Regions from separate parts of the Streptomyces sp. AK010 genome, predicted to be linked through region 3. Evidence: riboswitches for the same ligand, from Rfam matches in the RefSeq annotation. Region 3 holds a riboswitch; each other region holds the start of a gene.

What was found. Region 3 has a riboswitch for cyclic di-AMP ahead of HDC93_RS27490 (C40 family peptidase). Riboswitches for the same ligand answer to the same signal wherever they lie in the genome.
Positions count from the first base shown of each region.
Region 1: another riboswitch for cyclic di-AMP. It lies ahead of HDC93_RS34015 (C40 family peptidase); the one in region 3 lies ahead of HDC93_RS27490 (C40 family peptidase).
Region 2: another riboswitch for cyclic di-AMP. It lies ahead of HDC93_RS28235 (M23 family metallopeptidase); the one in region 3 lies ahead of HDC93_RS27490 (C40 family peptidase).
Region 4: another riboswitch for cyclic di-AMP. It lies ahead of HDC93_RS06165 (M23 family metallopeptidase); the one in region 3 lies ahead of HDC93_RS27490 (C40 family peptidase).

Region 1 is NZ_JACHCX010000027.1:16,000-18,181, forward strand. Features, by position in the region: gene pcrA (DNA helicase PcrA) at 1-410, opposite strand, end outside; cyclic di-AMP (ydaO/yuaA leader) riboswitch at 726-899, shown strand; gene HDC93_RS34015 (C40 family peptidase) at 907-2,076, shown strand; gene HDC93_RS34020 (hypothetical protein) at 2,155-2,182, shown strand, end outside.
Region 2 is NZ_JACHCX010000017.1:63,161-65,342, reverse strand. Features, by position in the region: gene HDC93_RS28240 (pitrilysin family protein) at 1-925, shown strand, start outside; cyclic di-AMP (ydaO/yuaA leader) riboswitch at 1,129-1,293, shown strand; gene HDC93_RS28235 (M23 family metallopeptidase) at 1,306-2,097, shown strand.
Region 3 is NZ_JACHCX010000016.1:111,745-113,926, reverse strand. Features, by position in the region: gene HDC93_RS27500 (ATP-dependent Clp protease proteolytic subunit) at 1-54, shown strand, start outside; gene HDC93_RS27495 (hypothetical protein) at 61-369, shown strand; cyclic di-AMP (ydaO/yuaA leader) riboswitch at 706-918, shown strand; gene HDC93_RS27490 (C40 family peptidase) at 922-1,395, shown strand; partial or broken gene HDC93_RS39775 (hypothetical protein) at 1,470-1,556, shown strand; gene HDC93_RS37875 (DUF6328 family protein) at 1,586-2,182, shown strand, end outside.
Region 4 is NZ_JACHCX010000003.1:19,037-21,218, forward strand. Features, by position in the region: gene HDC93_RS06165 (M23 family metallopeptidase) at 302-1,342, opposite strand; cyclic di-AMP (ydaO/yuaA leader) riboswitch at 1,354-1,510, opposite strand; tRNA gene HDC93_RS06170 (tRNA-Met) at 1,799-1,872, opposite strand; gene HDC93_RS06175 (dihydrofolate reductase family protein) at 1,938-2,182, opposite strand, start outside.

The DNA of each region.
Region 1 (2,182 bases), on a different contig from region 3:
ACGCGTTCCTTCATCTCGCCGGCGGCCTTGTTGGTGAAGGTGATCGCGAGGATCTGGCCCGGGTGCACGTCCCGCTCGGCGAGCAGGTGGGCGATGCGGTGCGTGAGCACCCGGGTCTTGCCGGAACCGGCTCCGGCCACGATGAGCAGGGGGGAGCCGGAGTGGACGACGGCGGCGCGCTGGTTGTCGTTCAGCCCTTCCAGCAGCGCGGCGGAGTCGATCACCGGGCGGGGGGCGCCGTCGCGGTAGTAGGCGTCCCGGTCCGGGGGCGCGTCGAACTTCCCGCCGAACAGATCGTCCGGAATCGGCTCCGGTACGTGATCGTCCTCGGGTGGCGGCGGGGGCTCGTCGGCCGGGCCCCGCTGGGCCTGGAGGTTCGCCAGGAAGTTGTCGTCAAAGAGGCTGCTCATCGCTCTCCGAGTCTAGGGCGCCCCACTGACAGCCCGCCGCCGCCCTGAGAACATCGCCCCCGCGCCGGGGCTCCCGCCGACCGACCGACGGCTTCTTGTCGCCCTCCATGACCGCATGATCACGGACTGCTACGCCCCCCGCAATTGCGGATGAATCGCGACCAATCCCCCTCGATCGCTCACTATCGGCAAGGCTCTTGAGTAAGGTCACGAAAATGTATCGGGCATATCACCCATCAACCTTCACAGGGGCCACACGAGTTGGCTACCGTGCGACCAGGCCGCATGACCCCCACCGGCGAACGTCGCCGGGCCGCGCGGCCTCCGCCGAGTCCGGCACGCCGCAGCGGCAGCCGGAGCCGGGGACCCAACCGTGAACCTGGGGTGAATCGGCCCGACTCCCTGTACGGAGACGGCCGTAGGGCAAACCTTCCGAACCACCCGCCCGAACCCGACAGCTAACTCGGTAGGCGGAACGTGGAAGGAGTCGCCTCCCTTGGCGTCGCACCGCAAGTCGCGTCCTACGGGTACGCGCGTGGCAGGCATACGGACCCCCGCCCTCGCCACGGCGGCCCTCACCTCCGTGGCCCTGCTGTCCCAGTCGGCCAACGCCGCCCCCGCGGCCGACGACAAGCCCAGCCTGGAGGAAGTCGAGAAGAAGGTCGACGACCTGTACCGCCAGGCCGAGTCGGCGACCGACAAGTACAACGCGGCCAAGGAGAAGACCGCGAAGCAGCGCAAGCGCGCCGACACCCTCCTCGACGACGTCGCCGAGCGCACCCAGAAGCTCAACGAGGCGCGCGAGGAGCTGGGTTCCTTCGCCTCCGCCCAGTACCGCACCGGCGCCGCCGCCCCGGACACCGCGACGTTCCTGCTCGCGGACACCCCGCAGGACTACTTCGACCAGACCCAGCTGATGGACCGGATGACCGGCCGCCAGAAGGTCGCGGTCGACGACTACGTCACGCAGCAGTCCGAGACGATGAAGAAGCGCCAGGAGGCCACCGAGAGCCTAGAGACGCTCACCGACTCGCAGGACGGCCTGAAGACGGCCAAGGCCACCGTCCAGCGCAAGCTCGCCGACGCGCGTGAGCTGATGTCGAAGCTGACCGTTGAGGAGAAGGCCCGGCTCGCGGCGATCGAGAAGGAGAAGCGGGCGGAGGCCGCCCGCAAGGCCGACGAGCTGGCCCGGCAGCAGGCCGCGCAGCAGAAGGCGCAGGAGGAGGCGGCTCAGCAGCAGGACAGCGGGCCCTCCTCGTCTGGCTCCGGCTCGTCCCCCTCGACGGCACCGGCCGACTCCTCGTACGCCACCAAGGCCGACAAGGCGCTCGCCTTCGCCCGGGCCCAGATCGGCAAGCCGTACGTGTGGGGCGCGGTCGGACCCGGCTCCTACGACTGCTCCGGCCTCACCCAGGCCGCCTGGAAGGCCGCGGGCGTCACCCTGCCGCGCACGACCTACGACCAGGTGAACGCCGGCACCACGGTCCCGCTCTCCCAGGCCCGGCCCGGCGACCTGGTCTTCTTCTACGACGACGTCACCCACGTCGGGATCTACATCGGCAACGGCATGATGATCCACGCCCCGAAGCCCGGCACGTACGTGCGCGAGGAGTCGATCTACTACGACGGCGAGTCCGCGATCCACAGCGTGGTGCGCCCGGCCTGAGAAGTCCCGCCACGTTTTTGAGGGGCACACGCGCGTGCCCCTCCCGTAACCCGCGCGGCGCTCTCTAGCATCGGCGCTATGCCCGGTCCCTCCCCGTTTGCCACCT
Region 2 (2,182 bases), on a different contig from region 3:
GGCCAACCCCTCCCGCCGCGGCGCCAAGGAGCTCTCCAAGGAGCTGTTCCCGGCGGACGCGCGCATGTCGCGGCCCCGGCAGGGCAGCGAGGAGACCGTCGCCGCCATCGACTCCGCGGCTGTACGCGCCTTCTACGAGAAGCACGTCCGCCCCGCCACGGCCACCGTCGTGGTCGTCGGCGACCTCACCGGCATCGATCTGGACGCCCTGCTCGGGGACACGCTGGGCGCCTGGACGGGCTCCTCGGCCGAGCCACGTCCCGTGCCTCCGGTCACCGCCGACGACACTGGCCGGGTCGTCATCGTGGACCGCCCGGGCGCCGTCCAGACGCAGCTGCTGATCGGCCGGATCGGGCCGGACCGGCACGACCGCGTATGGCCCGCGCAGGTGCTCGGCACGTACTGCCTCGGCGGCACCCTCACCTCCCGCCTGGACCGTGTCCTGCGCGAGGAGAAGGGCTACACCTACGGCGTACGGGCGTTCGGCCAGGTCCTCAGGTCCGCCCCGGACGGCACGGGTGCCGCGATGCTCGCCATAAGCGGCTCCGTCGACACCCCCAACACCGGTCCCGCCCTCCAGGACCTCTGGACGGTGCTGCGCACCCTCGCCGCCGAGGGACTGACCGACGCCGAGCGGGACGTCGCCGTGCAGAACCTGGTGGGTGTGGCGCCGCTGAAGTACGAGACGGCGGCGGCCGTCGCGAGCACGCTGGCCGACCAGGTCGAGCAGCACCTCCCCGACGACTACCAGGCCACGCTGTACCGGCAGCTCGCCGCGACCGGCACCGTGGAGGCCACCGCGGCGGCCGTGAGCGCCTTCCCGGTGGACCGTCTGGTGACCGTCCTCGTCGGTGACGCGGCGCAGATCAAGGCGCCGGTCGAGGCCCTCGGCATCGGCGAAGTCACCGTCGTCGCCGCCGAGTAGCGGCACGCGGAACGACACGCGCTCAGGGGCCCTGGTTTGTCTTCAAAGGCACCAGGGCCCCTGTATGCCCGAATTGGGATGGGAGTTGCCTGTCTGCCCTGTGGGATGCGCTACAAAAGCCGGGTTTCGTTTGGGAATTGAAAGTGGCGCCGCTTAGCGTCATCCGGGCTGTTCGTCAGGTAGTGCGCCGCACCCGCGGCACCGGACAGTCATCGCCGAGTCCCCGTACGGCGCGAGCCAGGGGAGCCGGGGACCCATCGCAGTCCCTGGGGTGAATCGGGCGCCCGCGCGAGTCGCGAGGGAGTCCGTAGGAGACCTTCCTGCTCCGAACCCGTCAGCTAACCCGGTAGGCGAGAGGGAAGGAAAGGACCAGCCACCACATGGCGTTCACTCGCGCCACCGGGAAGCACCGTCGTCCCAGCAGGATGCAGCGCTCCACCGCCCGCGCGGCGGGCGTCGCGGCCCTCGCCACCACCGGCGTGATCGGCACCGTGGCGGCCCCCGCTGCCTTCGCCGCCGAGCCCAGCGCCGAGCAGACCGGCCTCACGCCGGTCGTCATCACCATGGGCGACACCGTGGCCCAGCAGATCGACGCCCAGGCGCTCGCGCAGCAGCACGCCGCCGACGAGGCCGCCGCCAAGCAGAAGGCCGAGGAGGCCGCCCGCAAGCGGGCCGCCGAACTCGCCGAGCGGGCCAAGGAGGCGGCCGAGAAGGCCCGCGAGGCCAAGGAGCGCGCCGCCCGCGAGGCCGAGCGCAAGCGCCTCAACTCCTTCGTGCCCCCGATCTCCGGCTCGTACGTCTCCACCAGCTACAAGGCCAGCAGCGGTCTGTGGTCCTCCGGCAGCCACACCGGCGTCGACTTCCACGCCGCCAGCGGCACCTCCGTCCACGCGGTCGGCGCGGGCACCGTCGTCGAGGCCGGCTGGGGCGGCTCCTACGGCAACCAGGTCGTGATCAAGATGAACGACGGGACGTACACCCAGTACGGTCACCTGTCCTCCATCGGCGTCTCGGTGGGCCAGCAGGTCACCCCGGGCCAGCAGATCGCCCTGTCCGGCGCGACCGGCAACGTCACCGGCCCGCACCTGCACTTCGAGGCCCGCACCAGCCCCGAGTACGGCTCGGACATCGACCCGGTCGCCTACCTCCGCTCGCACGGCGTGAGTGTCTGACCGCAACCTCTCCGCTTCCCCCGAAAGCCCCGGCTCCCCGAGCCGGGGCTTTTCGCCGTTTACGGCCCCCCGCTGTCCAAAAAAT
Region 3 (2,182 bases):
GACGGGATCATCCCCGGCCGCAAGGCCACCCTGGCCCCGCCGACCGGTCGGTGAGGCCAGGTGCTCCCGCCCGAACTGCCGCCCCTGCCCGCCCTGACGCGCGCCGAGGCGGAACTGATCGACCGTTACCTCGAGGTCGTCGACCTGCTCGGCCGTATCAACCCGGCCCAGGACGGCGACACCTACCGCGGACTGCGCGCCGCCCAGGCCCTGGTCGGCAAGGCGACCGCGCTGCGTGACGCGCTGGCCCTGATGCACCGGCGGGGCGAGACGGAACTGCACGCCGGCACCCTGGCCCGGGCCCTGCGGGTGCTGGACGGCGAGCGGCGCACCGCCCGGCTCACCCTGCCTCCGGAGTCCGTCAGTTGACGTGGAACCGTCGGTCCGGACGCACGCGCCGTCCGCGATGCGTCCGGAGCTGAGTTGAAACGGACCAAAAGACGTACCTCTGTTCGGAGTAGGCGGGAGACGAGTTTCGGGACCGTTCCGGTTGCGCAACGCGCGTAGCCGGCGGACGCAATGGGGCATTCCATCCCTGGTCCGGAGCTCCGCGAACCCGTGGACAGCGGCTCGAACGCACACGTGTCCACCCGAACGGGTGAGTGGTGAGTAACAACACAAATCCCCGGTTCCGTTGGGAAATCCGGACACGCATGCGCCAAGATCCCTGTTTGACGACAAGCCCCCGCCGCTGTGGCGGGGCGATCCGGGCGGACGCCGAGTCCTGCCGCCGCCCGGATGACCGGTCGACAGGAGTGGATCGGCAGGAGTGGAGGACCCGAGCACGACGGGTCGCCGGGACGGTCACGCCATGACCGGAGCCGAGCAGCCCTTGGGGTGAAGCCGCGTCAGCGGCCGGGCAACTTTGTCAGCCCGAATCCGACAGGTCATCCTTCACAGGCGGCTGACGAAGGGTTGCGCATGACTGCGCTCAATCGTGTCCCGTCGCTCATGGCCCGGGCCGGCACGGCCTCGGCGCTCACCATCGCCGCGGTGGGCGGCTCCATCGTGGCGCCCGGCTTCGCATCCGAGGCGGCGGCGGCCACACCGGCGACCAAGGCGCTCCAGATCGCGGCCTCCAAGAAGGGTGCTCCCTACAGGTACGGGGCCACCGGTCCGCACCGGTTCGACTGCTCCGGGCTCACGCTCTACTCGTTCAAGAAAGCCGGCAAGAAGCTTCCCCGCACGGCTGCCCAGCAGTACAACAAGACGCACCACATCTCCGCCAAGAACCGCAAGGCGGGCGACCTGGTGTTCTTCCACTCGGGCAGCAACGTGTACCACGTCGGTATCTACGCGGGTAAGAACAAGCTCTGGCACTCCCCGAAGAGCGGGGACGTGGTGCGACTGCAGAAGATCTGGACCAAGAGTGTCTGGTACGGACGCGTGAAGTGATCCGCCCGGCGTGCGGCGGCGTCCTTGACGCGCCGCCGCACGCCGGAGCGTGACACGGGCTCATCTGGACACCTGTGACCCCATGGCCGAGCACCGCCCCTGCACCGCGCGCAACGAGACGCCGGCTACAACGCGCCGACCGCACCTTCGTCGAGCTGCTCCAGGAACTCCGCGTCACCCAGACGGGTGTGTGCAGTTCCTCTTCGCCTTCCTGCTGTCGCCGGCCTTCACCTCGCGCTTCGAGGACCTCGGCACGGTCCAGCGCATCACCTACGTCGTCGCACTGCTGCTGGCCGTCCTCGCCGCCGCTCTCTTCACCGCTTCGGCCGCGCTGACCGCTCCCTCTTCCAGCAGGGCGTCAAGCCCCGCATCGTGCAGGTCTCCTCGCGCCTGGCCACCATCGGCCCTGTGCGTGCTGGTGTTCGCGTTCAGCGGTTCCGTGCTGCTGGTGGCCGGCGTGACCACGGGCCGGACCGGCGGTGCCGCCGCGGGCGCCGCGGCTTTCCTGGTCTGCGTCGGCCTGTGGGGCTGCTCCCGCGGCTGGTGCGGCGGGCGGGGCTGCGTGCGGAGGCGGACGGCACCGGAAGGACCACCGAGGAGGAAACGGCCGGGGGCGACGTCGGGATCTCCGCACCGCTGTGGCACACCGTCGGTCAGCCGTCAGGGCTCCGAGGGGCGGCGGCGCACCGGGAGGCGTCGGCACGGCACCGGTGACGGCTGCGGGCTCCGACGGGGCGCGAGGCGCGGAGCGGGCGTCATGGCCGCGGGGGTGGCCCGGATGTGGGTC
Region 4 (2,182 bases), on a different contig from region 3:
TCATTCCGCAACGGACGCAAAACTCCCGTAAACACCCCGCCCCGCCCCGCGATGCCGCGCCACGCGACGCCACACGACGCGACGCCACACGACGCGACGCCACACGACGCGACGCCACGCCACGCCACACGACGCGACGCCACACGACGCCACGCCACGCCACGCGACGCCACGCCACGCGACGCCACGCCACACGGCGCGACGCCAGGCCACACGACGCCACGCAGCACCGCAAAGCCGACGGCCCTGACGTCGGGGGGTCGTCGTCAGGGCCGCCGATGCTTCAACGAACGTGCGCTGCTTACGGAGTCAGTCCCTTGCCCCGCAGCCAGGCCATCGGGTCGATGCCACTGGCGGAGCCACCGGAGTGGACCTCGAGGTGCAGATGCGCCCCGGTGACGTTGCCGGTGGCGCCCACGCGGCCGATGACGTCGCCGGTGCTGACCTTCTGGCCGACGCTGACGCCGATGGAGGACTGGTGCGCGTACCAGATCTCGGTGCCGTCATCGAGGGTGAGGACGGTCTTGTAGCCGTAGGAGCCGTTCCAGCCCGCCTCGGTGATGGTGCCGCTGTGCACGGCCTTGATCGGCGTGCCCGTGGGGGCGGCGAAGTCGAGGCCGGTGTGATAGCCGGAGGACCAGTAGGCGCCGGCCTGGCCGAACGTCGAGGTGAGGGTGTACGAGGAGGTCGGCAGCGTGAACTGCTTGGCGAGGGCGGCGAGCCGCTCGGCCTCGGCCTTCTTCCTCGCCTCTTCCTCGGCCTTCCGCTTGGCCTCGGCGGCCTTGGCCTTGGCTTCCTTCTCCGCCTTGGCGACCGCGTCCTTGGCCGCCTTCTCGGCGGCGGCCGCGGCGTCCTCGGCGGCCTTGGTCTCGATCTGTTCCTGCTGGTGCTCGACCTGGGCCATGATCCGGGCACGCAGCGCGTCACCGGCGCCGGCGCGGGCGCCGGAGGTGCCCTCCGCGGTGTCCGCGGTGGCGGTGCCGAGGCCGCTGAGCGGGGTGGCGGAACCTTCGGGGGTGTCGTCGTCCGAGATGAGGGAACCCACCGAGGGCAGGTCCGGCACGGAGATGGACACCGGGGGCTTGCCGGTCTGGGCGCTGGCCATGCCGCCGGCACCCACGGCGGCTATGACGCCGACGCCCAGGACGGTGGAGCTGCGGGCGAGACCTCCGCCGCGCTGCTTGGTGACGCGATGCCGGCCGCGGACGGGACGGATGGACTCCTCGGTGGGGTTCCACTCCTGGAACGGGCCCTCGTCGGTGCGCTGGCCGCCGAAGCCGAAGGTGTCGTTCTCGCGCTTCGGCGCGTACGGGGCCGCGGGGGCAGGCCGGTTGGACGCCACGTGGGCGTACTCCTTTCCTTCCTTCTCGCCTACCGGGTTAGCTGACGGGTTCGGAGCAGGAAGGTCTCCTACGCGCGTATACCTGCCGTGCTTCCACGGTGGTATCCGCCCGATTCACCCCAAGTGGTGGTTCCCCGGTTCCCTTTCGGGATTCGGCGCGTGCGCACGGAGCCGCCTTCTGTGACGGCTGGGACGACCGCGCTGCGTTATCGAACGTTAATGGAGGCGCGAGGGGTATTCCAGCGATTCCACTTGATCATTAACCTTTTTCGCGCGGACTTACCTGCCCTGACCGGCTTAAATCGGACGAGTTGGCCGCGCCGCAAGTGACTGACGGGTTTTGACAGTGTGTCAGTTGTTATGCGGAACGGGGTGATTCGCTCACCGAACGTGATCAGGTGTCGGGAAACGCACCGAGGGCCGGAACCCTTTCGGATTCCGGCCCTCGGCCTTCAGTAGCGGGGACAGGATTTGAACCTGCGACCTCTGGGTTATGAGCCCAGCGAGCTACCGAGCTGCTCCACCCCGCGTCGTTGTGTCACCAGTGTACGTCATCCGCGGGACCACTCGCGCACACCCACCGGCCGGGCCGTGCTCAGCCCGGCAGATGACGGTTCGGGGCCTTGGCCCGCTCCTCGTGTTCCGGGAGGACGACGACCTCCACCCCCTCGGCCGCGAGGAGACCGCTGCCGTCGGCGTCGGTCACGAAGGTGTCCGGCTCGCGCCAGGCCGTGACGACCCGCCGTACGCCCGCGTCGAGGATCAGCCGAGCGCAGGGAGCTGGGCGCGAGGCGCGGCGGGCGCACGGCTCCAGGCTGCTGTACACCGTCGCGCCGGGCA